DNA from 2 places in the Bradyrhizobium genosp. A genome. Region 1 is predicted to be linked to the other one. Evidence: riboswitches for the same ligand, from Rfam matches in the RefSeq annotation. Region 1 holds a riboswitch; the other holds the start of a gene.
The links. A riboswitch is a leader RNA that binds a small molecule or an ion and turns the genes downstream of it on or off. The one in region 1 is predicted to bind glycine.

Region 1 (15,472 bases):
CCGCGTGCGGGCCACCATAGCCCATCGGCACGCCAAAGCGCTGCGCCGTGCCGATCGCGATGTCGGCACCGAGCTCGCCGGGCGAGGCGAGCAATGTCAGCGCCAGCAGATCGGCGGCAACGATTGCGAGTGCACCCTTGGCCTTCAGCGCTGCGATCGCGGGCCTGAGGTCGCGCACCGCGCCCGAGGTTCCAGGATATTGCAGCAGCGCACCGAGCACGTCGGCCTTGTCGAGATCGGTGAGGGGATCGCCGACGACCAGCGACCAGCCGAGCGGCTCGGCGCGGGTGCGCATCACAGCTAACGTCTGCGGATGCACGTCCTTGTCGACGAAGAAGGCTTTCGCCTCGACCCGCGAGTGCCGCTCCGCGAGTGCCATCGCTTCGGCCGCCGCAGTCGCCTCGTCGAGCAGCGAGGCGTTGGCGACGTCGAGCCCGGTGAGGTCGCAGATCATGGTCTGGAAGTTGAACAGCGCCTCCAGCCGGCCCTGGCTGATCTCGGGCTGATAGGGCGTATACGCCGTGTACCAGGCGGGGTTTTCGAGGATGTTGCGCTGGATCACCGCGGGCAGGGTCGTGCCGGAATAGCCCTGGCCGATCAGCGAGGTGAAGACCTGGTTCTGCCGCGCGAGCTCGCTCATATGCGCGATCGCCTCGGTCTCGCTCAGCGGCTTGCCGAGATCGAGCGGGGCTGCCTGCCGGATCGAGGCTGGCAGCGTTTCCGCCATCAGCGCGTCGACGCTTCTAGCGCCGACCGCCTCTAACATTGCGGTGACATCGCGCGCCGACGGGCCGATGTGGCGGCGAGCGAAATTGGCGGCGGTGTCGCCGCTGGATTTACGGTGCGCGGTCATCGCTTGCTCCATCGTCCTCAAGCCGTGTGGGCCTTGTAGGCGGTTTCATCCATGAGGCCGCCGAGTTCGCTCTTGTCGGCAATCTTGATCTTGAAGAACCAGGCCTTGCTTTGCGCGTCCGAGTTCACCAGCGCCGGTTCGGCGGCGAGCGCGTCGTTGGTCTCGAGCACTTCGCCGGTCACAGGCGCGTAGACGTCGGAGGCGGCCTTCACCGATTCCACGACAGCGGCGGCTTCGGCCTTCTTCAGAGCGCGGCCGACCTTGGGCAATTCGACGAACACGACGTCGCCGAGCTGCGACTGCGCGTAATCGGTGATGCCGACCGTGGCGACATCGCCGTCGATCGCGAGCCATTCGTGGTCGGAGGTGTACAGCGTCGTGGTCATTTTCTTAGGTCCTCAGCGTTTGTAGGTGTTTTTCACGAAGGGCATGGCGGCGACGGTGAGGGCGAGGCGTTGCCCGCGCACCTCGGCGAAGAGTTTTGTGTCGAGCGCGCTTAAGCTCGTGGGCACGTAGCCCATGGCGACCGGCGCATTCAGGCTCGGGCCGAAGCCGCCCGAGGTGACCTTTCCGATCGGCTCGCCGCCTACGCTATCGGCAAACAGCAGCGCGCCTTCGCGCACCGGTGCGCGACCTTGGGCGAGCAGGCCGACGCGGCGGCGGGGCGCACCATGATCGAAATGCGCGAGGATTTTCTCTGCGCCGGGGAAACCACCCGCGCGGGCGCCACCGGTGCGGCGGCTCTTCTGCACCGACCATTCCAGCGCGGCCTCGACCGGCGTGGTCGCGGTGTCGATGTCGTGGCCATAGAGGCAGAGCCCGGCTTCCAGCCGCAGGCTGTCGCGGGCACCGAGACCGATCGGCATCACGTCGGGATTTTCCAGCAGCGTTTTGGCCAGGCGCTCGGCATCCGCAGCAGGCCACGAAATCTCAAAACCGTCCTCGCCGGTATAGCCCGAACGCGAGACGAAGCAGGCGAGGCCGGCGACCTCATGCGGGCCGGCGTCCATGAACTTCATGGAGGGCGCCTCTGCACACAATTTCGCCAGTGCGGCTTCGGCCTTCGGGCCCTGCAGGGCGATCAGTGCGCGATCGGCGAGAGAATCGATGTTGCAGGCGTCCGAGAGGTTCGCGCGCAGATGCGCCTCGTCCTCGGCCTTGCAGGCGGCGTTGACGACCAGGAACAGATGATCGCCGAAATTGGCGACCATCAGATCGTCGAGAATGCCGCCATCTTCATTGGTGAACTGGGCGTAGCGCTGTCGTCCCGGCGCAACCGCGACGATATCCTGTGGCACCAGCCGCTCCAGCGCGCGGGCGGCATCTTCCACCTTGCCGGACTTGGGCCGGAGTGCGATCTGGCCCATGTGCGAGACGTCGAACAGCCCGGCGGAGGTGCGGGTCTGGAGGTGCTCTTTCAGCACCCCGGCCGGATATTGGACCGGCATGTCATAGCCCGCGAACGGCACCATCTTGCCGCCGAGCGACACATGCAGGTCGTAAAGGGGTGTGCGTCGGAGGGAATCTTTGTCGTCACGCGCAAGCATCACAGGGGCCCTCGGCGGTTCCCCGGGGATGATTCCCCGAGACAAACCAGTCGAAGCCCCATCTGTCGCTGTGCCTGAGAGTATTATCCCGTCGGCGGACGCAGTCCGGGCCTTAAGCCCGTCGGCGCCTCTTTCCAGATGTCGTCAAAGCCACGCGGTCCGTTTGCCTGAGAGTTTCCGGGGCGGTTGCTCCTTCGGCGCCGGCAATGAAGCCGGTCTCTCCCGACGTGGCCGTACGATACAGATGGGTAAAGACCACAGCCCGGCCAAGCCTGTCAACGCGCCCTTTGCGGCTTTCAACGGGATTGCAACGTGGATTACGCGACTGCGGCAACCCTCTGATCTCTCTGCACAGTTTCTGGACAGCGAAGCTGGCCTTGTCTAAAAGCGCTTTGGCCCGCAGATATCAGCCCGAATCCCAGGTTTGGACGGCGAGGAAGCGGGTCCAAGCACACTCGATTGGATGAACATGAGCGGCGTCAACGAGATCAGGTCGACCTTTCTGAACTTCTTTGCCGAGAACGGCCACGAGATCGTGACGTCCTCGCCATTGGTGCCGCGCAATGATCCGACGTTGATGTTCACCAATGCCGGCATGGTGCAGTTCAAGAACGTTTTTACCGGCGTCGAGAAGCGGCCCTATCAGCGCGCCACCACCTCGCAGAAATGCGTGCGCGCCGGCGGCAAGCACAATGACCTCGACAATGTCGGCTACACCGCGCGCCATCTCACCTTCTTCGAGATGCTCGGCAACTTCTCGTTCGGCGACTATTTCAAGGAGCGCGCGATCGAGCTGGCGTGGAAGCTCATCACGAAAGACTTCGGGCTGAACAAGGACAAGCTGCTCGTCACCGTCTACCACACCGACGACGAGGCGCACGGGCTCTGGAAGAAAATCGCCGGCTTCTCCGACGACCGCATCATCCGCATCCCGACCTCGGACAATTTCTGGGCGATGGGCGACACCGGCCCGTGCGGCCCGTGCTCGGAGATCTTCATCGATCGCGGTGACCACATCTGGGGCGGCCCTCCGGGTTCACCGGAAGAGGACGGCGACCGCTTCCTCGAATTCTGGAATCTCGTCTTCATGCAATACGAGCAGGTGACGAAAGAGGAGCGCGTGGATCTGCCGCGTCCCTCGATCGACACCGGCATGGGGCTGGAGCGCATGGCCAGCATCATGCAGGGCGTCGACAGCATCTTCGAGACCGATCTGTTCCGTCATCTGATCGATGCGACGTCGTCGGCGCTCGGCAGCGGGCCGAACGAGCAGACCGTGGCCTCGTTCCGCGTCATCGCCGACCATTTGCGTTCGTCGGCCTTCCTCGTTGCGGATGGTGTGCTGCCCTCGAACGAAGGCCGCGGCTATGTGCTGCGCCGGATCATGCGCCGCGCGATGCGCCATGCGCAGCTGCTCGGCGCGAAAGAGCCGCTGATGCATCGCCTGGTCTGGGCGCTGGTCCGCGAGATGGGCCAGGCCTATCCCGACCTGATGCGTGCGGAGAATCTGATCGAGGAAACGCTGCGGCTGGAAGAGACCCGCTTCCGCAAGACGCTGGTGCGCGGCCTCGCCATCCTCGACGAGAAGAGCGCGTCCTTAAAGAAGGGCGACATGTTCGACGGCGACGTCGCCTTCACGCTGTACGACACCTATGGCTTCCCGCTCGACCTGACGCAGGACGCGCTGAAGTCGCGCGGCATCGGCGTCGACCAGTCCGCCTTCACCGACGCGATGGAGCGCCAGAAGGCCAAGGCGCGTGAGTCCTGGAAGGGGTCCGGCGAAGCGGCCTCCGAGGCGATCTGGTTCCCGCTGCGCGAGAAGCTCGGGGCCACCGAATTTCTGGGCTACGAGACCGAGAGCGCCGAAGGCGTGGTGTCCGCGCTGGTGAAGGACGGCCGGGAAGTTGCGAGCCTCAAAGCCGGCGACACCGGCGCGCTTCTGCTCAACCAGACGCCGTTCTATGCGGAGTCCGGCGGCCAGGTCGGCGACACGGGCGTGCTGACGGGTGAGGGCGGCATCAAGTTCCGCGTCACCGACACCCAGAAGAAGCTCGGCGATTTCTTCGTTCACGTCGGCACGCTGGAGAGCGGCGAGCTGAAGGTCGGCACCGCGTTGCAGCTCGAGGTCGATCATTCGCGCCGCTCGTCCATCCGCGCGCATCACTCGGCCACGCATCTCATTCACGAGGCGCTGCGCCAGGTGCTCGGCGACCATATCGCCCAGCGCGGCTCGATGGTCGCGCCCGACCGCCTGCGTTTCGACTTCGTGCATCCGAAGCCGATCACGGCGGAGGAGCTTGCCCGCGTCGAGGACATCGCCAACGACGTGGTGCTGGAGAACGACGAGGTCACCACCCGCGTCATGGGCGTCGACGAGGCCCGCGAGGCCGGGGCGCGCGCGCTGTTCGGCGAGAAGTATGGCGACGAGGTTCGCGTCGTCTCGATGGGCAGAACCGCGCGCGAGCGCGGCGTCAACGCGCTTGGCTGGTCGGTCGAGCTCTGCGGCGGCACGCATGTGCGGCGCACCGGCGACATCGGCCTGATCACGCTGACCGGCGAGAGCGCGGTCGCCTCCGGCGTGCGCCGCATCGAGGCGTTGACCGGAAATTACGCGCGCAAGCACGCCAACGAGACCATGGCGCTGGCGAAGACCGCGGCCCACGAGCTGCGCACCTCCATCGACGACGTTCCGGCGCGCATCACCGCGCTGATGGAGGAGCGCAAGAAGCTCGAGCGCGAACTCTCCGACGCCCGCAAGAAGCTCGCGATGGGCGGCGGTGCGTCAGCCGGCAGCAATGGCGCAGCCAGCGGCGTGCGCGAGGTTGGCAACGTCAAGCTGATGGCGCGTGCGGTCGAGGGCATCGAGATGAAGGATCTCAAGAGCCTTGCGGACGACGGCAAGAAGCAGATCGGCTCCGGCGTGGTCGCCATCATCGGCGTCACCGAGGACGGCAAGGCCGGAATCGTGGTCGGCGTCACCGCCGATCTCACCTCGCGCTTCAACGCCGTGAACCTGGTGCGCGTCGCCTCCGAGGCGCTGGGCGGCAAGGGCGGCGGCGGCCGGCCCGACATGGCGCAGGCCGGCGGACCGGATGGGGCCAAGGCGACCGAGGCACTTGCCGCGATCGAAAAAGCCATCCTGGATCAAAAATCGGCCGGCGCGTAGAGCACCATGGGCCTCGTTCCGCGAGGAATTGGGCTTCGCGATCCCAACTTAAGGGATCGCCTCTACGAATTGCTGGAGCACGATCCCTTGGCCTATTCGGCGGGATCGCGCTTTATCCAGATCATCATTGGCGTCATCGTGCTCGACGTCGCGGCGATGATCCTCGCCTCGGTGCCGGAGCTGGACACGCGGTTCGGCGTGCTGTTCTCGGCCGTCGCCATCTTCTGCGTCATCGTGTTCGCGCTGGAATACGCCGCGCGGCTCTGGACGGTGGCAGGCCACACGCCGCGCAAGGGCTCCGCGCTCGCCGACCGGCTCGGCTATGCCTTGTCGGCGCTCGGCATCATCGACCTCTTGGCGTTCCTGCCTGCCGCAATCGTGCTGGTCACGGGCCGGCATGCGACGCTCGCCGCGCTCGGCGTGCTGCCGTTCTTCAAGCTGATACGATATTCGCCGGCGATGCGCTCGCTGCTCGCCGCCGTGCATGCCGAGCGGCGCGCGCTGATCGGCTGCCTCGTCATCCTCGCCGGCGCGGTCCTGACGTTCGCCTCGCTGCTCTACGCCATCGAGCACGAGGTGCAGCCGGACAAGCTCGGCACCATTCCGGACGCGATGTGGTGGGCGATCGTGACGCTCGGCACCGTCGGCTATGGCGACGTCGTGCCGGTGACGGCGCTCGGAAAGATCATCTCGGTGTTCACGATTATCTCAGGCTTCGCCATGATCGCGCTGCCGGTCGCGATCATTTCGACCGCCTTTGCCGAAGAGGTGAAGCGGCGCGACTTCGTCGTCACCTGGGGCATGCTGGCCCGCGTGCCGCTGTTCTCGCATTTGTCGGCCTCGGAGATCGCCGACATCATGCGGCTGCTCCGCGCCCGCACCATCGAGCAGGGCGAGGTCCTGGTGCGGCGAGGGGATGCCGCCTCGTCGATGTATTTCATCACCGCCGGCGAAGTCGAGATCGCGCTGCCGAGCCAGCATGTGCGGCTCGGCGACGGCACCTTCTTCGGCGAGATCGCGCTGCTGCATAAAACCAAACGCAGCGGCACGGTGACGGCGACGCGCAAGACGCGGCTCCTGCTGCTCGACGCCCAGGACTTTCATGCCCTGATCGCGCGCATGCCGACGCTCGCCGCCCATGTCCATGAGACTGCGAGAGCGCGGCTGGAGGAGACCGGCGATCTCGCGGCAGCCGAGCTGGCGCAGGCGGAGCGCGAGGGTACCGACCGCTGAGCGGTCAGCCCTTCTTCAGGAAAACATACTCGGCCGAGTAGGGCGCGCTCCTGAACTCGCCGGCCTTCTCGCATGCGCCGTCAAGCTTGCCGCCATGGGTGTTGATGCGCTGGACGGTCGTGACCGGGGTCAGCAAGCCGCTGCCGCGGTGGGTGGTGACCTCCAGCTTCAGCCAGGGGATATCGGGAGCCGTTGCGCCCGGTGCGTTGCCGATGGCCTTGCCGACGACGGCGCTGCTGTCGGCAAGCTCCCAGTTCGGGCCGGCATAGTGGCGACCGATGGTCTTGCCCTCGGAGAGCAGCGTCGCGATCGGCTCGCGAAAAGCCCAGGCGAGCTTGCCGTCGGTGCCGGCCTTGCACTCATAGACCTGCGCGCCCTCGGCGTGGACGCTGAGCACGACGCTCTCGCCGGGGGCTGCGATGGCATCGGGAAGCGTCTCCGCGGCCCCGGCTGGCCCGATCATGGCCGCGAGCAACAGCAGGCAGGGGGCAGCAAACTTGGTCGACATGGTCGCATCTCCGCGGAGGGTCTCATAAAACGAACGGGCCGCGCTTGAGACGCGGCCCGTGATGATGTCCGACCCAGTCGGGCGAAATTGCGGACGGCTCAGGCCGCCAACGCCTTCGTGAGATTCTCCGCAACCTTGTCGAGGAAGCCGGTGGTCGAGAGCCAGCGCTGGTCGGCGCCGACCAGGAGCGCGAGGTCCTTGGTCATGTAGCCTTCTTCGACCGTGTCGACGCACACCTTCTCCAGCGTGTTCGCGAACTTCGCCAGTTCCGGATTGTTGTCGAGCTTGGCGCGGTGCGACAGGCCACGAGTCCAGGCGAAGATCGACGCGATCGAGTTGGTCGAGGTCTCCTTGCCCTTCTGATGCTCGCGGTAGTGACGGGTCACCGTGCCGTGGGCGGCTTCGGCTTCGACCGTCTTGCCATCGGGGGTGAGCAGCACCGAGGTCATCAGGCCGAGCGAGCCGTAGCCCTGAGCGACCGTGTCGGACTGCACGTCGCCGTCGTAGTTCTTACAGGCCCAGACGTAGCCGCCGGACCACTTCAGCGCCGAGGCCACCATGTCGTCGATCAGGCGGTGCTCATAGGTCAGGCCCTTGGCCTCGAATTCCTTCTTGAACTCGCGGTCGTAGATGTCCTGGAAGATGTCCTTGAAGCGGCCGTCATAGACCTTCAGAATCGTGTTCTTGGTCGAGAGATAGACCGGGTAGTTGCGCAGCAGGCCGTAGTTCAGCGAGGCGCGGGCGAAGTCGATGATGGAGTCGTCGAGATTGTACATCTCCATGGCGACGCCGGCGCCGGGCGCCTTGAACACTTCCTTCTCGATCACGGTGCCGTCCTCGCCGACGAACTTCATCGACAGGGTGCCCTTGCCCGGGAACTTGATGTCGGTGGCGCGGTACTGGTCGCCATAGGCATGGCGGCCGATGATGATCGGCTTGGTCCAGCCGGGAACCAGGCGCGGCACATTCTTGCAGATGATCGGCTCGCGGAAGATCACGCCGCCGAGGATGTTGCGGATGGTGCCGTTCGGCGACTTCCACATCTGCTTGAGGTTGAACTCCTTCACCCGGGCCTCGTCCGGGGTGATGGTGGCGCACTTGACGCCGACGCCGACCTTCTTGATCGCCTCGGCGGCGTCGATGGTCACCTGATCGTTGGTGTGGTCGCGGTGCTCCATGCCCAGGTCGAAATATTGCAGCTCGACATCCAGGAACGGGTTGATCAGCTTGTCCTTGATGTACTGCCAGATGATCCGGGTCATCTCGTCGCCATCGAGTTCGACGACGGGATTGGATACCTTGATTTTTGCCATGATCGGAGAAGCCCTCTTGGGAACGGCGCTTGCGGGGCGCCAATTTGAATATCCGCCGCCTCTTAGCACCGGACCGCGGTGGGCGAAAGCCAAGTGATTATGCACTTTTAGCTCATCCAGCTTCCACAGATGAGGGACGGGGAGCGGTCCCGCCGCTGAGGTGGGCCTGAAGCTTCAGGAGAGATTCAAAAGTCGAATCTAACCCCGTTATTTCCCTTGAGAATTTTGTCAGGACAGGCAAACGACAGGCGAGCGGGCAGCCGACGCTGAACCGGCTTTGAATCAATTTCTGAAGAGCGCCCTGGCAAGGCCTTGAGAACCACTGTGAAAGCGAAACGAAATGTCGGGGACTGACAAGAGCAAGGCGGGCCTCGCCCTCGACGGTCCCATCGTGATCCTGATCGAGCCGCAGCTCGGTGAAAACATCGGCATGGCGGCGCGCGCCATGGGCAATTTTGCCCTGAGCCGCCTGCGCATCGTCAACCCCCGCGACGGCTGGCCCAACACCGCCGCCCAGCGGGCCGCTGCCGGCGCCGACAACATTCTGGAAAACGTCGAATTGTTCGACACGGTCGGCGAGGCCGTCGCCGATCTCGATCTGCTGTTCGCCACCACTGCCCGTCCCCACGACCAGGCCAAACCGGTGGTCGGGCCGGAGGCGGCAGCGGCGGAAATTTCGGGGCACGTCGCGACCGGGGGCAAGGCCGGCATCCTGTTCGGACGGGAGCGATGGGGGTTGACCAACGAGGAGGTCGGGCTCTCCAACCGCATCATCACCTTTCCGGTCAATCCGGGCTTCGCCTCGCTCAACCTCGCCCAGGCCGTGCTGCTGGTCGGCTACGAATGGTTCAAGCGGGCGACCTCAGGCGAGCTGCCGCACGCCATGCCGGAGCGCTCCGAGCGCGCCTCACAGCACCAGATGCAGGCCTTCTTCGACAACCTCATTCGCGAGCTCGACCGGGTCGAATTTTTGCGCCCGGCCGAGAAGCGCGACACCATGCTGGTCAACCTGCGCAACATCTTCAGCCGGATGGAGCCGACCAAGCAGGACATGCACACCCTCCATGGTGTGGTGATGGCGATCGCGGAAGGGCGCAAGGGCCCGGCCAAGGGCGGCGTGCTCGACGGCGAGCAGGCCACGCGCCTGCGCGCTCTGCTGGCCGAGCACGGACAGGGCGGCGGCGTGCCCGACAGCGGCTCGACCGTGCGCGGCCTCGCGCGCCTGCTTCGCCGCAATCCGACCGATGCCGAGCGGCTGCTCTGGCAGGCGCTCACGCGCGACCGCCGCTTCGCGGGAGCATTCAAGCGCCAGACCCCGGTCGGCCGCCACATCCCGGACTTCGTCTCCTTCCCGCACCGTATCGCGATCGAGCTGGTCAACGCGGGCGAGGGTGAGACCATCGCGGCTGATCGGGCTTCGCGGCGGGCCTGGCTGGAGGCGCGGGATTATCGGGTGATTGAGATCCGGGCGGCGGATGTGGAGCGCGATCTTGAGGCGGAGCTGGTGCGGCTGCAGGCGATGATCGCGGAAGGATCAGCCGCCTCGTAGAGGTGTCGCCCTTCCGCGATCCATCGTTCATTTGCGATGGGCGCGCGTTTCAGATCTGAACCTGACCACCGTCGACGAAGAGCTCGACGCCGTTGACGAAGCTCGCCTCGTCGGAGGCAAGGAACAGCACGGCTTTGGCGATCTCCTCGGGCTGCCCGACGCGGCCGGCCGGGATTAGTCCGGCGACATACGTCTTCGTGCCTTCAGCCTGCTCGCCGAACAGCTCGTTCAACCCGGGAGTGTCGGTGACGCCGGGGCTGATCGCGTTCACGCGGATGCGCCGATCCTTCAGGTCGAGGATCCAATTGCGCGCGAAGTTGCGCACGGCCGCCTTGGTCGCCGAATAGACGCTGAAGGCGGGCGTACCCGAGACACTTGTGGTCGACGCGTTCAGCACGATGGAAGCGCCTTCGCGGAGCAATGGCAGCGCCTTCTGAACCGTGAAGAGGACGCCCTTCACGTTGGTGTCGAACGTGCGCTGGTAGTGCTCCTCGGTGATCGCACCGAGCGGCGCGAACTCGCCGCCGCCGGCATTGGCAAAGATTACGTCGATCTGCTGGTGCTTTTTTTGAACGGCGTCGTAGAGGCGGTCGATATCGGCAAGATTGGCCATGTCTCCCTGCACGCCGGTCATGCGACTGCCGATCGATTTCACGGCCGCGTCCAGCGCTTCCTGCCGGCGACCGGTAATGAACACCGAGGCGCCTTCGGCTGCGAAAGCTTTGGCGGTCGCGAGGCCGATGCCGCTGGTGCCGCCGGTCACCACCACGACCTTGTTGTTGAACCTGTTCGTCATCGTCCATCTCCTTCGAAAGCATTTGGCGACAATCGCCGTTGCCCGTCGTAGATGCTTACGGAACGATGGTGTGAAAAGTTAGCATATATGATACACACCGTTCTATGAGAGGAACGATGAAGGCTGATTTGAACGACTTTGCCTATTTTGCCGAGGTGGTTGGGCACGGCGGATTCGCTGCAGCCGGGAGGGCTCTGCGCGAGCCCAAGTCAAAGCTCAGCCGGCGGATTGCCGGGCTGGAAGAGCGCCTGGGCTTGCGCCTGATCGAGCGGTCCAGCCGACGTTTTCGCGTCACCGAAGTAGGGCAAGCCTTCTACGAGCGCTGTCGCGCAATCCTGTCCGAAGCTGAGCAGGCCGAGGCACTGGTGACGCAAGCGCAGGCCGAGCCTCACGGCCGCATTCGCTTCAGTTGCCCGACCGGCATGGTCGCGGAAATATTCGCGCTCACGTCGGGCTTCCTGGTCCGCTATCCCAAGGTGCGCCTTCAGTTCGTCGCCATCGACAGGCCCGTTGATCTGATCGACGAGCGGATCGATGTGGCTCTGCGCGTTCGTGCAGTCCTGTCGGGCGATGCAGCGCTCACGATGCGGTCGCTCGGGACATCCACGCGCATCCTTGTCGCGAGCCCCCAGCTTGCAAGCCGGCTGCGGACTCTAGATGACCTGACCGCACTTCCCACCTTGGCGACGTCAGACGACAACGATCTGGTTGAATGGCATCTGCAGACCGACGATGGACAGATTCGTGTTCTCAAGCACGAACCGCGCATGGGGTGCGGCGACTTCGGCGCGGTGCGTGATGCGGCGGTCGCCGGCCTCGGTGTTGCGCTCCTGCCCGATCACCTCTGTCGGGACGCGCTGGGGCAAGGCAAGCTCGTCCATGTGCTTTCGGAATGGCGCGGTCACCGCGGTATGGTGCATCTCGTGTTCACGACCCGACGAGGGCTGCCTCGAGCCGTCCGCGCGCTCATCGATCATCTCGCGGCTGGTTTTTCCAAGACGCCGCTGGTGTAGTGCGATGGCGGATTACGCCATCGGACGGCGTTTCGCGCAGCCGCGGGCGAATCCTTCCTACGAAGTTGACCCGAGCTGCACCTCGCGCTCGACTGCAATCCATGTCGTTTTCGCCACCGCCAGCAATCTCCTGCCTTCATCATGCAGAGCCGTCTCGGCGGTGCGCTTGCGGCCGTCGCGGCCGGTTGGCCAGGCCGTGATGATGCAGCGCTCGCCGGGGCGCGAGCGGGCTTCGATCCAGGCTGACATCCGGTCCAGCAGGAGCGGCGTCTTGTCGAAGCTGCTGCTATGCGGATCGCAATTGCAGGCGAAGCCGGTGGGGCGAGGCGAGGGGCCGGCGTGAAGCCCTAAGCCTCATTTATTGGCACGTTTCGTGCCTCCCAAAGCGGCAGGCCCGTGACATTGCCTCGCCAAGGGAGACCCTGACATGAAACGCGAAGACCTCACCGAGAAGCTGCTCGACATCAAGCGCGAGAAGGGCTGGAGCTGGAAATATATCTGCGAGAAGATCGGCGGCTATTCCGAGGTGCTGATCGTTGGCGCGATCCTTGGTCAGATGAAGCTGACCAAGCCGCAAGCCGCGAACGCCGCCGAGCTGTTCGGCCTGTCGAAGGCCGAGACGACGATGCTGAACGAGACGCCGATGCGCGGCATGGCGATGCCGCCGACTGATCCCCTGATCTATCGCTTCTATGAGCTGGTCATGGTCAACGGGCCCGCCTGGAAGGCGCTGATCGAGGAAGAGTATGGCGACGGCATCATGTCGGCGATCGACTTCGACATGGTGATGGAGCGCCTGCCCAACCCGAAGGGCGATCGCGTCAAGATCACCATGAGCGGCAAATTCCTGCCGTACAAATATTACGGCGCCAGCGGCAACGTGCCGGAGTACGGATTTAAAGAGGGCGAGTAGTGAATTGCGAGTAGCGGATGGACGCTCTTTTCCATTCGCTACCCGCCACTTACGACTCGCTGTTAAAGGATCGCGCCCGGCGCGTACTTGGCCGCTTCAGGCTTCGCCTTCGCCAGCGCGTCAACCTGCTCGGCGAAGTAATCGACCTGGGCGCCGGCATCGCCGGAATTGGCGCGACCGTGATCGAGCACGCGCTGCAGCTCGGCTTCGCTCAAGCCGAGACGCTGATCGGCGGCGAGGCGCTTAAGCAGGTCGTTCTGCACGATCGTGCCGGTCCGCAGGTCGCGAATGGCCGCGACCGCGTGCTCCTTGATCGCCTCATGCGCGCCTTCGCGGCCGGCCCCCTTCTTCACCGCTTCCATCATCACCGTGGTGGTCAGCAGGAAAGGCAGATAGCGGTTGAGCTCGGTCGCGACGACGGCGTCGAACACTTCCATCTGGTCGAGCACGGACAGCAGGGTCTCGAGCAGGCCGTCCATGGCGAGGAAGGCATCGGGCAGCATCACGCGGCGGACGACGGAGCAGGAGACATCGCCTTCGTTCCACTGATCGCCGGCGAGGCCGGCGGCCATTGCGAGATAGCCCTTCAGCACGACATGCAGACCGTTGATGCGCTCGCAGGAGCGGCTGTTCATCTTGTGCGGCATCGCGGACGAGCCGACCTGGCCTTTGGCAAAACCTTCGCTGGCGAGCTCGTGGCCCGCCATCAGGCGCAGCGTCTTGGCGAAATTGCCGGGACCGCTGGCGAGCTCGGTCAGCACGCTGACCGCGCGGAAGTCGAGGCTGCGCGGATAAACCTGGCCGACCGCATCAAAGCTCTTGGGCAGACCGAGGTGGACGAGAATGCGCTGCTCGAGCGCGCGCGCCTTGCCGGCATCGCCATTGAACAGCGTGATCTGATCGAGCCTTGTGCCGACCGCGCCCTTCAGGCCGCGCGCGGGATAGGTATCGAGCAAATTGACCAGGCTCTGATGTGAAACCAGCATCTCCTCGCCGAACATGGCGATGCGCTTGCCGAGCGTCGTGACCTGTGCGGCCACGTTGTGCGTGCGCGCCGTGAACGGCATGTCGCGCAATTGCTTGGCGTGCCTGGCAAAGCGAATGAGCGCGGCGATGCTCTTGGTCTCGACGAGCTGCAGCCCGCGATAGACCTGCAGCTGCTCCACGTTCTCGGTGAGGTCGCGGCTGGTCATGCCCTTGTGCAGGTGCTCATGTCCGGCCAGATCACAAAACTCCTCGATCCGCGCCTTCACGTCGTGGCGGGTGACGCGCTCGCGCCGCATGATGGAGGCCAGGTTGACCTGGTCCTTCACGCGCTCGTAAGCCTCGATCACGCCATCGGGCACGGCAATGCCGAGATCGCGCTGGCCTTTCAGCACGGCGATCCAGTAGTCGCGTTCGAGGCGAACCTTGCCTTCGCCACTCCAGATGGCGCGCATGGCGGGCGAGGCATAGCGTTGGGCGAGAACGTTCGAAATATGATCTGAGCTGTGATCTTGGGACATGCCGCCCATTTGGCATTGCCCGACGCCGGCTGCAAGCCCGAGAGGGCACGCGGGCGGGCGGGACGTCCGTCGTCCTCCGCCGCTCGCCGTCAGCCTATTTCCCGGCCTTCACCTCGGCGGCTGCGACCGCGATCAGCTCGTTCATCTTGCCGCGAATCGCCTGTTCGGTGACGATCAGGTTCTTGGCGGCGAAATCGGCCATGATCTTGCGCAGGACGTCGCCGGCTTCCTCGAAATCGGCCGCGACGACCTCCTTGGCATAGGCGGTGGCGGCTTCGCCCGTGATTCCGAGCTTTTCGGCCGCCCACAGCCCCAGCAGCCGGTTACGGCGGGCCTCCGCCCTGAATTTCTGCTCCTCGTCGAGGGCAAACTTCTTCTCAAAGCCTTCCTCGCGCTTGTCGAATTCGCTCATGAGTCTTCCGTTTCCCTGCTGGCTGGATGTGGCGACCCTCGTTGCGAGGGACCTGCCGCATGCCTAGATAGGGGGCAGGAATTGGCGAAACAACGAGCCGTAAAGCCGCAGGCAAGGCGGTATAAGTCAGCGTCGGATGGGCCGGATCGATTGTGCTGGGACCGCCAATCGGATAGGTTGCCTAAAGGCTTGGTTCCTGTTCTGTTTCCTTGGAATTTTCCTTGAGTTTCAGATGGGTTCCGGGTCGTTCACGGCAGCTCCGCTGTGGGTCGTAACCTGGTAATCGGAGCACACCAAATACATGGATTTCAACAAAACACGGTACATCCCAATGAGCCGTCGGCGTCGCATTTATGAAGGCAAGGCAAAGGTTCTTTACGAAGGTCCGGAGCCCGGTACCCTGATCCAGCACTTCAAGGATGACGCCACCGCGTTCAATGCGAAGAAGCATCAGGTGATCGAGGGCAAGGGTGTCCTCAACAACCGGATCTCGGAGTACCTGTTTCAGCACCTCAACGACATCGGGGTGCCTACCCACTTCATCCGCCGGCTCAACATGCGCGAGCAGTTGATTCGCGAGGTCGAGATCGTGCCGCTCGAGGTGGTGGTGCGGAACGTCGCCGCCGGCTCGCTGTCGCAGCGCCTCGGCATCGAGGAGGGCACC
Region 2 (15,472 bases), 140 kb from region 1:
CAGCTTCTCGCGAGCCAGCGCGGCGCCGGCGCCGAGTGCCATCAGCTTGGCTTCGGCGATCTCGCGCCGCATCGGGGCCATGCCGCAATTGGTGGTGGCGATGATGTTGCTCTTGGGCACGAATTTTGACACCGCGTCGATCACCTTGACGACGTCCTCGGCGGTCTCGACCGTATCGCTGGCGACGTCGATTGCGCCGGCCTGCACGATCTTGGTCTTGAGCAGCGCGAGCAGATCGAGCGGCACCTTGGAATTGCGGCACTCGATCGCGACCTGCTGGATCTGGCTCGCGTCGATCGCCGGGAAGATCTGTTCATACTGCCGCCATTGCGCGCCGAGCGTCTCCTTCCAGTCAGTGTTCGCCTTGATGCCGTAGCCGTAGCAGATGTGCACGGCGGTGGCGCAGGTGAGCCCTTGCGCGGCGCGCTCCAGCGCCTTGATGCCCCAGTCGTTGACCTCGTCCATGTAGACGTTGAAGGCGGGCTCGTCGAACTGCACGAGATCGACGCCGTCGGCCTGCAGCGCCTTGGCTTCCTCGTTCAAGAGCTCGGCGAAGGCGAACGCCATCTTGACGCGGTCGCCATAGTAGCGGTCGGCGATGGTGTCGATGATGGTCATCGGGCCGGGCAGGGTGAATTTCAGCTTCTTCCTGGTGTGCGTGCGCGCGATGCGTGCCTCGTCGGCATGGACGCGGCCCTTGAGCCGCAGCGGCGCGACCACTTGCGGCACCATCGCCTTGTAGCGATCTTTCCGGATGCCCATCTCGACCTTGTGGGCGAAGTCGATGCCTTCGATCTTCTCGAGAAAACCGTGCACGAAATGCTGCCGGGCCTGTTCGCCCTCGGTGACGATGTCGATCCCGGCGTCTTCCTGGACCTTCACCGCAAGCATCGTGGCGTCGCGCTTGGCGCGGAGGAGCTCGTCTCCTTGCGACTTCCAGGGCGCCCAGAGCATGTTGGGCTCGGCGAGCCATTCCGGCTTGGGCAAGGAGCCGGCGATCGTCGTTGGAAACAGCATGGCGGCCCTCCCGGCAGGTTCTGTTGCGCCCCCTTCTGCCATGTCCTAACGTCAGGGTACAGAACAACAAAAGCGGCGCTCTGGAGCGACAAAGGAAACGCCATGATCGAATTCTTCTTCGACTGTTCCAGTCCGTGGACCTATCTCGCCTTCCACAACATCCAGCCTCTGGCGAAGGAGCTCGGCGCCGAGATCATCTGGCGGCCGATCCTGGTCGGCGGCATCTTCAACACGGTCAATCCCAGCGTCTACGCGCAGCGGGAGAAGCCGGTGCCGCTGAAGGCGCGCTACATGAAGAAGGACCTGCAGGACTGGGCAAGCTCGGCGGGGCTCGCGATCAAGATGCCGCCGACGGTGTTTCCGGTGAACAGCGTCAAGGCGATGCGCGGCTGCATCTGGCTGGGCAAGGACATGGTGCCGTTCGCGACCGCACTGTTCGAAACCTATTGGGGCGGCGACAAGGACATCTCGCAGGACGCGGTGCTCGCCGAGATCTGCAAGAAGGTCGGCGTCGACGAGCAGAAGTTCTTCGCCGGTATCACCGAGCAGGGGATCAAGGACCAGCTCAAGACCAACACGGAAGAGGTCGTCGCCCGCGGCGGGTTCGGCTCGCCAACGATCTTCGTCAACAAGACCGACATGTACTTTGGCAATGACCGCCTGCCGCTGATCCGCGAGGCGTTGACGCGCAACAAGGCGAGCGCAGCCTGATGGTCCGGGCCGTCGTCTGCCGCGCGCTCGGCGCGCCCGAAACGCTGCTGTTGGAAGAGTTTCCGTCGCGCGCCCTGAAGCCGGGCGAGGTGCGCGTCGCGATCCACGCCGCCGGGCTGAATTTTCCGGACGTGCTGATGGCGGCCGGCGAATATCAGCTCAAGCCCGAGTTGCCGTTCACGCCCGGCATGGAAGCCGCAGGCGACGTGACCGAAGTCGGCGCAGAGGCGAAGGGCGTCGCCGTCGGCGACAAGGTCATCGTCAAGATGCGCCACGGTGCCTTCACCGACGAAGCCGTGGTGACGCCGTCGCAGCTCACGCCGATGCCCTCGGCCTTCGACTATGGGGAAGCGGCGACCTATCTCGCGGGCCACGGCACCGCCTATCACGCGCTGATCGATCGTGGCCGGGTCGAGCCGGGCGAGGTGCTGCTGGTGCATGGCGCCGGCGGCGGCGTCGGCCTCGCGGCGGTGCAGATCGGCAAGATGCTGGGGGCCACCGTGATCGCGACGGCCTCCAGCGACGAAAAGCTGGCGATTGCGAAATCGCGCGGCGCCGACCATCTCGTGCGCTACGATCGCGAGCCGTTTCGCGATGCCGTCAAGCGCATCACCGATGGGCGTGGCGCCGACGTGGTGTTCGATCCGGTCGGCGGCGAGGTCTTTGAGAATTCCATGCGCTGCATCGCCTGGGGCGCGCGGCTGCTCGTGATCGGTTTTACGGGTGGCATCGGTTCGGCCAAGACCAATCTGCTGCTGATCAAGGGCGCCAGCGTGCTCGGCGTGCGCGCCGGCGAAGCGGTGCGGAAAAATCCCGCGCTCGGTGAAGTGCGCCTGAAGGCGCTGCTGCAATGGGCGGAAGAGGGCAAGCTGCGTCCGAACATCTCGCACCGACTGCCGCTGGAGGATTACGCCAAGGCGATGCGATTGTTGCTCGACCGCAAGGCGATCGGGCGCGTGGCGCTGGTGATGGAGTGACGGTGCCGTAGGGTGGGCAAAGGCGCAAAGCGCCGTGCCCACCATCGATCAGCAACAGAAACAAGAACGGTGGGCACGCTGCGCTTTGCCCACCCTACGAGAGCTACGATGCCTCACTTATACTCCCGCTCGCTCCACCACGGGAAATAGTCCGGCATATCGCTGGACACCTTGTTCTTGAACTGCGCCGGCCGCTTTTCCAGGAACGATACCACGCCCTCCTTGACGTCGTCCGAGCGGCCGCGGGCGTAGATGCCGCGGCTGTCGACCTTGTGGGCTTCCATCGGATCGTCGGCGCCCATCATGCGCCACATCATCTGGCGGATCAGCGCCACCGACACCGGCGCGGTCTTGGCGGCGAATTCCTTGGCGAGCGCGCGCGCGGTCGGCACCAAATCATCCGGCGCCACAACCTTGCTGACGAGACGGCCCGCGAGCGCTTCCTGCGCCGGGAAGACGCGGCCCGAATAGCACCATTCCAGCGCCTGCGAGATGCCGACGATGCGGGGCAGGAACCAGCTCGAGGCCGCCTCCGGCACGATGCCGCGCTGGGAGAACACGAAGCCGAAGCGCGCAGCGTCCGAGGCAATGCGGATGTCCATCGCAAGCTGCATGGTGACGCCGATGCCGACGGCAGGACCGTTCACCGCGGCGATGACAGGCTTCAGACACTTGAAGATGCGCAAGGTCACCTGGCCACCGCCATCGCGGACCTGTGGATCGCTGTAATCGACCTTGCCGTCAGCGAAACGCTTGACGGGTCCGCGCCGCGCGTCGCGATCAAAGGTGTCGGCGCCTGACGACAGATCTGCGCCCGCGCAAAAGCCGCGGCCGGCGCCGGTGACGATGATGGCGCGGACGTTGTCGTCCTTGTCGGCGGCGTCGAATGCGTCGATCAGCTCAGCCTGCATCTGCGCGTTGAAGGCGTTGAGCTTGTCAGGCCGGTTCAGCGTGATGGTGAGGATCTGCTCGGCGACCTCGTATTTGAGCGTCTCATACGCCATGGGTGGTTTCCTTCCTTTGTTTTCTTGCTCTTGATTTGTAGCACGTCATTCCGGGGCGCGCCCGCTTGGGCGCGAGCCCGGAATCCATACTCACGATAGTGGTTATGGATTCCGGGCTCGTCGCTTCGCGACGCCCCGGAATGACGGAAAGTATTTAATGCGCCGGCGGCTTGGGCCAGGGCTTCTGCGGGCCGCGCAGGCCTTCGAAAGCCTTGGCCATGCCGAGCACGCCGATATCGTCGAAGCGGCGCCCGACGATCTGCACGCCGATGGGAAAACCCTTGGCATCGAAGCCGCCGTTGAGGGAGACGGCAGGGTTCTCCGACATATTCCATGGCACGGTATAGCAGATGTGCTCGAACGGCCTCATCGGATCGTTGGTCGGCGAGGCCCATTCCGCTGAATAATTCACATTCGGTGCCGTCGGCGAAATCACATAGTCGAGCTCGCAGAACAGCTTTGCCGCCGCCGCACGGATCGCCATGGTCTGGTTGAAGCCACGGATGACGTCGACACCCGACAGCTTCGCGCCGGACTCGCCCCATTTGAAGATATACGGCAGCACCTTTGCCTGTTCGGCCGGCGTGAGCTTCGACAGGTCATCCCACATCCGGGCGCGCCAAAAGTTGTCGAGGCCGTCGAGCATGTCGCGAGTCAGAATGCCGTCGACCTCGGTGACGACGCTACCTGCGGATTCGAACGCCTTTGCGGCTTTCACCGCGACGTCACGGACCGGCCTTTCCGCGGGCAAGCCGACGCCGGCATCGAGCATCAGGCCGATGCGGAGTTTGCGCGGCGATTTTTCCAATCCCTTCCAGTTCAAGGGCTCGGCGGGCAGGCTCATGCCGTCGCGCCGGTCGGGCTTTGCGATCACGCTCATCATCAGCGCGCAATCATCGACCGTGCGGGTCATCGGGCCGGCGACGCGGCCGACATAGGTGGGGTCGATCGGCACGCGGCCGAAGCTCGGCTTCAAGCCGACGAGGCCGCACCAGCCCGCCGGCAGGCGCACCGAGCCGCCGATATCGGTGCCGAGATGCAGCGGGCCATAGCCGGCCGCGGCGGCGGCCCCCGCGCCGGCGCTCGAGCCGCCGGGGTTCTTGGAGAGGTCCCAGGGATTGCGCGTAAGCGCATGGAACGAGGAAAGCCCCGAGGACAGCATGCCGTAATCGGGCATGGTGGTTTTTGCGAAGATGATTGCGCCGGCCTCGCGCAGCCGCGCGGCAGGCGGGGCGTCCTTCTCGGCCGGCACGAGCTTGACGCTCGCAGCCCCCAGCGGCACCGGTACGCCCTTGGTCGCGATGTTGTCCTTGACCGTGACAGGCACGCCGTCGAGCGGGCCGGATGGCTCGCCGCCGGACCAGCGCGCGGTCGAGGCCGCTGCCACCTTGCGCGCGCTGTCGGGATCGAACGCATAGAGCGCCTTCAGATGCGGCTCCCACGCAGCGACATGCGCGAGCACGTCCTCCAGCACCTCGCTCGGCGAGAACTGTTTGGCGCGATAGCCTGCGATCAGATCGACCGCGGACAGATCGTGCAGCGAGGTGACCGCCTCCTCGACGCTCTTCTTGTGCATTGCTAGCTCACCGGCATGCGCGTTTCGATGATGCGGGCGAACATGCTGGCACCGATCGGCAGGATCTTGTCGTCGAGCACGAAGCCGGGATTGTGCACGGGCACGGAGCCGTCGTGGCCGACCCAGAAATAGGCGCCGGGAATGGTTTGCAGCATGTCGGCAAAATCCTCGCTGCCCATCTTCGGCTGGCTGCGGGTGATCACCTTGGCGGGATCGACGATGGTGCGCGCGACCTCCTCGACCACCTTGGACTGCTCGACCTGGTTGACCAGCACACCAAAGGTGTCGCGGATGTCCGCCTCGATCTCGCACTGATACGCGGCCGCGATGCCGGCGCAGATCGTACGGATGCGTTCGGCGATCATGGCGCGGACTTCATCCGAGAAGGTGCGGATGGTGCCGCAGAGATGCGCTTCACCGGGAATGACGTTGTAGGCGGAGCCGGCGTGAATCTGCGTGATCGAGATGACGGCGGCCTGCAGCGGATCGACGTTGCGGCTGACGATGGTCTGGATCGCCTGTGCCAGCGTGGTCGCGATGATCACCGCGTCCTTGGAGCGCTCCGGCATCGCGCCATGCGCGCCATAGCCGGTGATGCGGAGATCGAAGAAGTCGGCGCCGGCCATCGCCGGCCCGGGCAGGATCGCGATCTCGCCGAGATTGAGGTCGGGCGCGTTGTGCAGGCCGTAGAGCTCGTCGCATGGAAACTTCTCGAATAAGCCGTCCTTGATCATCGCGCGGGCGCCGCCGAGGCCTTCCTCGGCCGGCTGGAAGATCAGGTGCACGGTGCCGTCGAAGTTCCTGGTCTCGGCGAGATAGCGCGCGGTGCCGAGCAGCATGGTGGTGTGGCCGTCATGGCCGCAGCCGTGGAAGCGGCCGGGGATTTTCGAGCTCCATTTCAGATTGGTGTTCTCCTCCATCGGCAGCGCGTCCATGTCGGCGCGCAGGCCGATGCGCTTGTTGCCCGAACCCTTGCCCTTGATGACGCCGATCACGCCGGTGCCGCCGAGACCGCGATGCACCTCGATGCCCCAGCCCTTCAGCTTGTCGGCGACGATGCCGGAGGTGCGGACCTCCTCGAAGCCGATCTCGGGATGGGCGTGGATGTCGCGGCGGATGGCGGTGAGTTCGTCGGCGTAGCCGTCGATGCGGTCGATGGTGGGCATATGTCCTGTCCGGTTAGGGTGAAGGGGGCGTGAAAACGGGGCCGTTCGGCTTGATGCGGATGCCCGGACGCAGGCGCGTCCAGGGCAGCGCGGCGGTGTCGGCCGGCATCGCGCCGGGTGCGGCGCAGATCATCAGCTTTTCCGCGATCGGCTCGAAGTCGGCGCGGAAGTGTACCGAGCTTTTGTTGACCAGAATCTTCTCGGTGGTCGGCTCGATGCCGACATAGCGATACATCGCCTGATCGGCGAGCTGCGCCTTGTGCGAGGAGACGACGACGCGGACATCGCCGATGCGCAAGGCTGCGGACGGGCCCATCTCCATCTCGCGGCCGCCATAATACGGGCCGGGCGCGATGAAGCGGCCGTCGGAGAGCTTTTCGACGACGAAAGTCTCGGTATAGGGCTCGTCGCCGGGAATGCCGGACTTGCCGCCGAGTGAGAGCGTCACGGTGGCGCCGACGCCGGCCGTATGCGCGGCCTTGGCCGAGGCCGGATCGTTGATGACGCCGGTCGCGGCGCTCGCCTTGTTGCGCACCAGCGCGCGCAGCATGCCGGTGGTATCGGAATCGCCGCCGGCGCCGGGATTGTCCTGGGTGTCGGCAATGATGATCGGCTTGCTCGCGCTCTTCGAAAGTTCCATGGCGTGGCGCACGCCGTCATCGGGCGACCAGATCTTGCCGTCGAAATCGTCCTCGTGGCTTTCGATCAATTTGACGATCGCATCCGCAGCGCGGTCGGCATCGGCTTGCGTCCTGCCATAGGCAAATACGCTCGGCCCGCAATCGCGGAAGTCGGCGGCGGGGAAACCCGGCGCGAAAGAGAGTGTCGGAACCGCATCGCTCTCGAGCGCGGCGAGTTTTTCGTAGATGCCCTTGGTGGGAAAGTCATTGGTGCATTGCCAGCTGATCGCGATCAGGAACGGCAATTGGCGAAACGACTTTGCGAAGCGCTGCTTCGTCTGCAGAAGCAGGGCGAGATGCTTTGCGGAGGCGCGGCCAGTCTCGGCCATGTCGACATGGGGATAGGTGCGGTAGGCGATCAGCGCATCCGCATGTTCCATCATTTCGGGCGTGACATTGGCGTGCAGGTCAAGGCTCGCGACCAGCGGAACGTCCTTGCCGATGACGCGGCGCACGCGCGCTAAAATCTCGCCTTCGCCGTCATCGAGATGCTCGGTGACCATCGCGCCGTGCAAATCGAGATAGACCGCGTCGATGGGGCCGGCGGACGCAATACCGTCGACCATGACTTTCACGATGCGCTCGAAAGCGTCCTTGGTGACATGCGCCGAGGGGCTTGCACCGCAGGCAATGGTTGGAACGAGTTCCCAACCGTTCGCTTCGGCGCTGTCGACGAAGCCGGCAAGGCCGACATTGATGCTTCGCATCACCCTCAGCACGTCGGCGCCTTCAGTCATCGCCGGCCAGCCGCCGCCATGCTGGAAGTCCGCGAATGTCGCCTTCGTCGGAGCGAAGGTGTTGGTCTCGTGCAGGAAGCCGCCGACGGCGATACGTGTCATCAATGCAAGTCCAGCCAATCAAAGGTGCGGGACGTTAGCCTTGGCTTTGCGAGGAGAGCAAGGAGGGAAGCAATCGCGCCATGCATGGCCTCAAGCTGTTTGGGAATACTTGCCGCGATCACCGTCGTTGCGAGCGAAGCGAAGCAATCCAGACTGTCTCCGCGGTGGGCCTCTGGATTGCTTCGCTTCGCTCGCAATGACGCGTGGATAAACCTACGCGATTGCCGCCACACCCTCCGACACCGGCCGGAAATTCGCAAAGTCCCAGCCCCGGCCCGGTGCCGCATCCAGCAGGGCCCTGGTGTAGGCCTCCTGCGGATGCGTCAGCACCTCGGCGGCCGGGCCCTGTTCGACGACGCGGCCGTGCTGCATCACCACGACCTCGTCGCAGATTTGGGCTGCAACGCGCAGGTCGTGGGTGATGAACAGGATGGCGATGCCGAGCCGCTTCTGGATCTCGTCGAGCAGTTCCAGCACCTGCGCCTGCACGGAGACGTCGAGCGCCGAGACGGCTTCGTCCGCCACCAGCACATCGGGATCGAGTGCGAGCGCGCGCGCAATGGCAATGCGCTGGCGCTGGCCGCCGGAGAACTGGTGCGGGTAGCGCGACACCGCGTCGGCCGGCAGGCCGACCAGCTCGAGCAACTCGCGCGCGCGCTTCGTCGCATTGGCGTGCGAGGTGCCGTAATTGATCGGGCCTTCCGCGATGCTCTCGCCGACGGTGACGCGCGGGTTGAGCGAGCGGTAGGGATCCTGGAACACGATCTGGATTTTTTGCCGGTGCGGCTGGAGCAGGCGGCGCGAAATATCGGAGATCTCGCGGCCGGCGAGGCGGACGCCGCCGGAGGTCGGATCGATCAGGCGCACGATGCAGCGCGCCACCGTCGACTTGCCCGAGCCGCTCTCGCCGACGATGCCGAGCGTGCGGCCCTTGCGCAGCGTCAACGTCACCTTGTCGGCGGCGACGACCTCGCGGCCTTTGCCGAAGAATGCGCGCTCCTTGTAGACCTTGCTGAGGTCGTTGGCTTCCAGCACCACCGGTTCTTTCGTTTCAGGCCGCGCCGCACGCGGCACAAGGCTCGGCACCGAGGCGAGCAGGTTGCGGGTGTACTCCATGGTTGGATTGCGCAGGATGGAATCGAGTGTGCCGGTCTCGACCAGGCGGCCCTGCCGCATCACCGCGACGCGGTCGGCGATCTCGGCGACCACGCCCATGTCATGGGTGATGAACAGCACGGCGGTGCCGTGATCGCGCTGGAGGTCACGGATCAGGGTCAGGATCTGCTTCTGCGTGGTGACGTCGAGCGCGGTGGTCGGCTCGTCGGCAATCAGCAGCTTGGGTTCAAGCACCAGTGCCATCGCGATCATGATGCGCTGACGTTGGCCGCCGGAGAGGCGATGGGGGTAGGATGCGAAAATGCGCTCGACCTGGGGCAGGCGCACCTGCTCCATCATGTCGAGGATGCGCTTCTTGCGCGCCTTGGCATCGAGATCGGTGTGGGCGCGCAGCACCTCGTCGATCTGGCGGCCGACGTGCACGACCGGATTGAGCGCGGTCATCGGTTCCTGGAAGATCATCGCCATCTGCGTCGCGCGCAGCTGGCGCAAGCGGCGGTCGGTCGCGGTGAGGATCTCCTCGCCGACGAGTTTGACGCTGCCGCCCGTCGGAACCAGCGTGCCCTTCGGCAGCAGGCCCATGGTGGTGAGCGAGGTCACCGACTTGCCCGAGCCGCTTTCGCCGACAAGGCACAGCGTTTCGCGCTCGTGCACCTGGATCGAGATGCCGTCGATGATCTTCGGTCCGCCCGGCTTCTTGCCGACGGAGACGACGAGGTTGTTGATGTCGAGAACTGGGTTGGTCATCACTTGATCGGTCATTACTTGCCCTCCCGCTGCTTCATGCGGGGATCGAGGGCGTCGCGGGCGGCGTCGCCGATCAGATTGATGCTGAGGATGGCGATCGAGAGCAACAGGCCCGGCCAGAAGATCAGCGTCGGCTTGAGCTGAAAATACTGGCGGCCCTCGGCCATGATGTTGCCCCAGGTCGGCGTCTCCGGCGAGATGCCGGCGCCGAGGAAGGAGAGGATGGCCTCGGTGAGGATCGCGGAGGCGCAGACATAGGTGCCCTGGACGATCAGCGGCGCGATCGTGTTCGGCATCAGATGCCGCCACATGATCTTCGGCAGCGACGAACCGACCGAGATCGCGGCCTCCACATAGGGTTCTTCGCGCGCCGACAGCACCACCGAGCGCACCAGGCGCGCGACGCGCGGGATTTCGGGGATGGTGATCGCGATCAGCACGGTCCAGATGCTGGCGCCGGACAGCGACACCACGGCGATCGCGAGCAAAATGCTCGGCATCGCCATCAGGCCGTCCATGACGCGCATCAGCACGGCGTCGACCAGCTTGAAGAAGCCGGAGACAAGACCGATCGCAAGGCCGATGACGATCGACAGGATCGCCGAGCCGATGCCGATCAGGAGCGAGATGCGCCCGCCATAGATGACGCGCGACAACAGGTCACGGCCATAGGCGTCAGTGCCGAGCAGGAATTGCGCCGAGGAAGGCTTGAGCCGCTGCGAGGGTGCGAGCTGGATCGGGTCATGCGGCGCGATCAGCGGCGCCAGGATTGAGATCAGCACGATCAGCGCGAGCAACACGGTCGCCGTGGCGATGATCGGTGTCGAGGTGAGGAAGCCGAAACGCGGCCGCAACGGCGACGTGATCGGAATCGAGGACTGGGGAAGGGTATCAACCGTCATTGTTGTTCTTGTCCTTGCCTCAATACCGGATCCGGGGATCGAGCAGCGTGTAGGCGACGTCGATCAGCAGATTGACGACGACGTAGATCAGTGAGGTCAGCAGGATCATCGCCTGAATCACCGGATAGTCGCGCGCCAGCACCGCATCCACGGTGAGGCGGCCGATGCCGGGAATGTTGAACACGCTCTCGGTGACGACGACGCCGGAGATCAGCAGCGCAAAGCCGGTCCCGATCACGGTGATCACGGGCACGGCGGCGTTGCGCAGCGCGTGCCGCATCATCACCGCGACCTCGTTGATGCCCTTGGCACGGGCCGTTCGCACGTAGTCTTCGCCCAACACATCGAGCATCGCCGCGCGCGTCATGCGCGCGATCAGTGCGACATAGATGAAGGAAAGCGCGCAGGTCGGCAGGATGATGCGCTCGAAGAATGGGCCGAAGCCGGTCGAGATGCTTCTGAAGCCCTGTACCGGCACCCAGCGCAGGTCGATCGCAAACACCTCGATCAGGACATAGCCGATCACGAACACCGGCACCGAGAAGCCGAGCACGGACAGCCCCATTACGAAGCGGTCGATCCATGTGCCGTGCTTCCAGGCCGCGATGACGCCGAGCGGCACGGCGACGATGACGGCGAGGATGATGGTCGACAGCGCGATCGAGATCGACGGCTCGACGCGCTGACCAATCATCTTCATGACCGGCAGGTTCGAGATCAGCGAGGTGCCGAGGTCGCCGTGCAGCAGCTTGCCGACCCAGGTGATGAACTGCACGATCAGCGGCTCGTTGAGGCCGAGCGAGGTGCGGATGCGCTCCAGCCGTTCCGGCGTCGCATTGTCGCCGGCCAGGATCGCGGCCGGGTCGCCCGGCGTCAGCCGCAGCAGCAGGAACACGAACAGCGCGACGACACCCATCACGGGCACCGCAGCGAGAACGCGGCGGATGAGATAACCCAGCATGCACCTATCTCCGGCTGCGGAATGTATGGGGCCGAGAGGCGCCCGTGGATTCGGTCGTGTCTATCATGCGCGCCTGTCACTCGGGCTGGAAGAGCCGGCCGGAGAGCCGTCCTCTTGGGGCAAATTGTGTGCCAAGGGTAGGGCGGTCGCAAGGGGCCGCCCCACATCGATTTTCGACCACTCAAGATGCACGGCGCATCTCGCGCTCAACCGCAAGTTCTTCCTGAAGTGAGGGGACGATTGACGGTGCGTTGAGCCCGCGCCAGCCGTCGATGGTTCCGGCAATCATCTGCGCGGTCGTGGCCGACAACGTCCAGTCGAGATGGCTGGCGGAGAGCTGTCCGCCGTTCGCAAACGAGGTCTCCATCGCGGCATAGCGATGCTTGTCGAGCACCGTCACCTTGTAGCCGCGTTCGAGCACGGCATAGGCGGTCGTTACGCCGGTGATGCCGGCGCCGATGATGGCGATATGGGTCATGTTGAGCAGGGCTCCCGTGAGTTAGGATAGGCTAACCGCCGGCCCGAAGGCCGTTGGCGGCGCCCCATCTGTCACGGTTACCTGAGAGCTTGATCCGTCGCGGACCTCGAAAGGTCTGCGCGGACTATCCCCTTCGGTGGACGTCACGACGTTGAGATCGTGCCGTCTCTCTCCAGATCGTCGCGTGGACCATCGAGCAGTACGATGCGCCTCATTTTTAGACAAGGCTAAATTTGAACCGTGACTGCCAACGCATTGTGCAGTGCGAAGTTGATTCAATTTACGCCAGCGTTGCCAGCAGTCCCGCCATCAGGCGCCCGCGCTCGACCAGGCTGTCGACCTCGATAAACTCCTCGAGCGTGTGGCCGTTGCCACCGCGCACGCCGAGGCCATCGAGCGTAGGGATGCCCATCGCGCCGGTGAAGTTGCCGTCGGATCCTCCGCCGGAGCTCGCATGCGGTAATTCCGCGCCGAGAGATTTGGCGATGCCGCGCGCCTTTTCATACAGCGCCATGGTGCCGGCATCCGGCTCCCACACCGGCCGCGTCACGCCGCGGGTCACCTTGAAGGTCACGTCGTTCGCGGTGCCCGACAGCGCCAGCATCCGCTCGACGCCGCGGTCGAGATCGGCCTGGCGCTTGGCCATGGAGAGAGCTTCGCCGGTGGCGGTCGTTGCAACGCAATTGACCCACTGTCCGCCATGCACGACGCCGACCGAGAAGGTGCAATCCTCTGTCGTCATCGCGTCGATCGCAAGGATCTGCCGTGCCATCTCGCGGATGGCCGAGCGTCCCGCCGACAATGTTGCGCCGGCATGGCTCGGCCGCCCCGTCGCTTCCAAATTGAATCGCGCGATGGCGTAACGTCCGGTGGTGACGCCGTTGTCGGCGCGGCCGGGCTCGGGCACCAGCACATATTTGTTGCGCGCGGCTTCCGCCTCGATGATGTCGCGCGTCGAGGGCGTGCCGACTTCCTCGTCCGGCGTGAACAGAATGGTGATCGGCAAGGGCGTGGCGAAGGACGCGCGCGCCAGCTGCCGGATCGCTTCCAGCGAAAGATAGTTGCCGCCCTTCATGTCGTAGATGCCGGGGCCGTAGCACTTGTTGCCCTCGCGGCGCCATTTCAGCTTCTCGATGGTGCCGACCGGGTGGACGGTATCCATGTGCCCGGCGATCAGGATACCCGGCTCGCCTTGCTTCGGATGCGGAAAGCGCGCGCGGATGACGCCGCCAAAGCCCTGACGGCCGGCGATGCGCTCGATGGTCGCCCCCATGATCGCCATATCACGCGCTGCGATATCGAGCATGCGATTGACCGCGCCTGCGTCCCAGGTCGGGCTCTCGCATTCCACCCAGGTGCGCAGGCCCTCGAGCATCGCCTCGGAATCGAAGGGAAGATTGGCTGGATTCATCTCAATATCTCTCAAGCTTCGAAAGATGGAACGCGCATTGCATCAGCGCGGGCAGGGCAAGCGGGGAGAGTTGTAGAGCCAAACCGGTCTTTGTGGAGCCCGTACGTGCGATACCATGGGCTGCACCGAAACCGGATTGACGCGCTCAAGACTGTCTGCAAGTCTCGAAAAGATAAAGGCATTGCATGACGTTAGTTCGCCTAAAGAACGAACCGAATGCTCAACCAATAACCTGCCTTTGAACAGTTTCACGTCAGGAGAAACTTTTATGTTGAGCTTGATGCGCCGGGGGCGTCGCGCGTTCGCCTCCACACTTGCGCTGTCGGTCGTCGCGCTTTCCACGGCGATGGCCTCGCCGGTGTTTGCGGCCGGCAAGACCATCACCGCGGTGATGCATTCGGATCTGCGCATCATCGATCCGATCTTCACCACCGCCTACATCACGCGTGACCATGGCTACATGGTCTACGACACGCTGATCACGACGGATGCGAACTTCAAGATCCAGCCGCAGATGGCGGACTGGAAGATCTCCGACGACAAGCTCACCTACACCTTCACGCTGCGCGACGGCCTGAAGTGGCATGACGGCACGCCGGTGACGGCGGAAGACTGTGTCGCCTCGCTGAAGCGATGGGCCGCCGTCGATGGCATGGGCCAGCAGATGATGACCTTCACGGCCAGCATCGAGGCGACCGACGCCAAGACCATCACGCTGAAGCTGAAGGAGCCCTACGGCCTGGTGCTCGACTCGATCGGCAAGCCGTCCTCGCGCGTGCCCTTCATGATGCCGAAGCGTCTCGCCGAAACGCCGCCGGACAAGCAGATTCCGGAGCAGATCGGCTCGGGTCCGTTCAAGTTCGTGCCGGGCGAATTCCAGCCCGGCGTGAAGGCGGTCTATGTCAAGAACACGGACTACGTGCCGCGCAAGGAGCCGTCGAGCTGGACTGCCGGCGGCAAGGTGGTGAAGGTCGACCGCGTCGAGTGGATCACCATGCCGGACTCGCAGACCGCGGTGAACGCGCTGCAGTCGGGCGACATCGACTTCATGGAAGTGCCGCCGTGGGACCTGCTGCCCGTGCTTGAAGGCAATCCCGACCTCAAGGTCGAGACGCTGAACAAGTTCGGCTACCAGACGCTCGGTCGCATGAACTTCCTCTATCCGCCCTTCGACAATCCGAAGATTCGCCGCGCCGCGCTTCTGGCCATGAACCAGAAGGACGTGCTCGACGCGCTCGTCGGCAATCCCAAATACTACAAGATCTGCGGTGCCTTCTTCATCTGCGACACGCCGTTCGCGACCGACGTCGGCTCCGAGACGCTGGTCAAGGGCAACGGCATGGCGGAAGCCAAGAAGCTGCTCGCCGAGTCCGGCTATGACGGCACGCCCGTCGTGGTCATGGTGCCCGGCGATGTCGTGACGCTGAAGGCGCAGCCGACGGTCGCGGTGCAGCTGCTCCGCGAGGCCGGCTTCAAGGTCGATGCGCAGGCGACCGACTGGCAGACGGTGGTGAGCCGTCGCGCCAGCCAGAAGCCCCCGAAGGAGGGCGGCTGGAACATGTTCTTCACCAACTGGGTCAGTGCCGACGTGTCCAACCCGATCTCGAATCTTTCGATCGGCGGTCAGGGCAAGAAGGGCGGCTGGTTCGGCTGGGCGGAAGACGCCAAGATCGAGAAGCTCAAGGACGACTTCGTCCGCGCTGCCTCGCTCGATGATCAGAAGAAGATCGCGACCGAGATCCAGAAGGAAGCCTATGACCAGGTGATCTACGTGCCGCTCGGCCAGTATCTGGCGCCGAGCGCATGGCGGAAGTCGCTCTCCGGCGTGCTCGACGGCCCGGCGACCCCGGTGTTCTGGAACATCGACAAGTCCGAGTAAGGCCGAGT

Region 2: it holds a riboswitch for glycine, as region 1 does, so the genes downstream of both, ACP2YP_RS25715 (FAD-dependent oxidoreductase) here and gcvT (glycine cleavage system aminomethyltransferase GcvT) in region 1, are expected to answer to the same signal.

The regions. Positions count from the first base shown of each region.
Region 1 covers NZ_CP188196.1:5,635,790-5,651,261, reverse strand. Annotated here, with positions in the region: gene gcvP (aminomethyl-transferring glycine dehydrogenase) at 1-853, opposite strand, end outside; gene gcvH (glycine cleavage system protein GcvH) at 871-1,239, opposite strand; gene gcvT (glycine cleavage system aminomethyltransferase GcvT) at 1,252-2,400, opposite strand; glycine riboswitch at 2,547-2,635, opposite strand; gene alaS (alanine--tRNA ligase) at 2,870-5,566, shown strand; gene ACP2YP_RS26470 (cyclic nucleotide-gated ion channel) at 5,573-6,799, shown strand; gene ACP2YP_RS26465 (DUF3455 domain-containing protein) at 6,804-7,307, opposite strand; gene ACP2YP_RS26460 (NADP-dependent isocitrate dehydrogenase) at 7,406-8,620, opposite strand; gene ACP2YP_RS26455 (TrmJ/YjtD family RNA methyltransferase) at 8,961-10,169, shown strand; gene ACP2YP_RS26450 (SDR family NAD(P)-dependent oxidoreductase) at 10,219-10,965, opposite strand; gene ACP2YP_RS26445 (LysR substrate-binding domain-containing protein) at 11,082-11,978, shown strand; gene ACP2YP_RS26440 (hypothetical protein) at 12,036-12,227, opposite strand; gene cynS (cyanase) at 12,406-12,891, shown strand; gene purB (adenylosuccinate lyase) at 12,954-14,396, opposite strand; gene ACP2YP_RS26425 (DUF1476 domain-containing protein) at 14,491-14,808, opposite strand; gene purC (phosphoribosylaminoimidazolesuccinocarboxamide synthase) at 15,140-15,472, shown strand, end outside.
Region 2 covers NZ_CP188196.1:5,498,276-5,513,747, reverse strand. Annotated here, with positions in the region: gene ACP2YP_RS25765 (methionine synthase) at 1-1,017, opposite strand, end outside; gene ACP2YP_RS25760 (2-hydroxychromene-2-carboxylate isomerase) at 1,120-1,728, shown strand; gene ACP2YP_RS25755 (NADPH:quinone oxidoreductase family protein) at 1,728-2,705, shown strand; gene ACP2YP_RS25750 (crotonase/enoyl-CoA hydratase family protein) at 2,819-3,709, opposite strand; gene ACP2YP_RS25745 (amidase) at 3,864-5,285, opposite strand; gene ACP2YP_RS25740 (M20 aminoacylase family protein) at 5,288-6,451, opposite strand; gene ACP2YP_RS25735 (M81 family metallopeptidase) at 6,465-7,970, opposite strand; gene ACP2YP_RS25730 (ABC transporter ATP-binding protein) at 8,184-9,833, opposite strand; gene ACP2YP_RS25725 (ABC transporter permease) at 9,848-10,735, opposite strand; gene ACP2YP_RS25720 (ABC transporter permease) at 10,755-11,696, opposite strand; partial or broken gene ACP2YP_RS25715 (FAD-dependent oxidoreductase) at 11,995-12,174, opposite strand; glycine riboswitch at 12,233-12,360, opposite strand; gene ACP2YP_RS25710 (M20/M25/M40 family metallo-hydrolase) at 12,455-13,585, opposite strand; gene ACP2YP_RS25705 (ABC transporter substrate-binding protein) at 13,854-15,464, shown strand.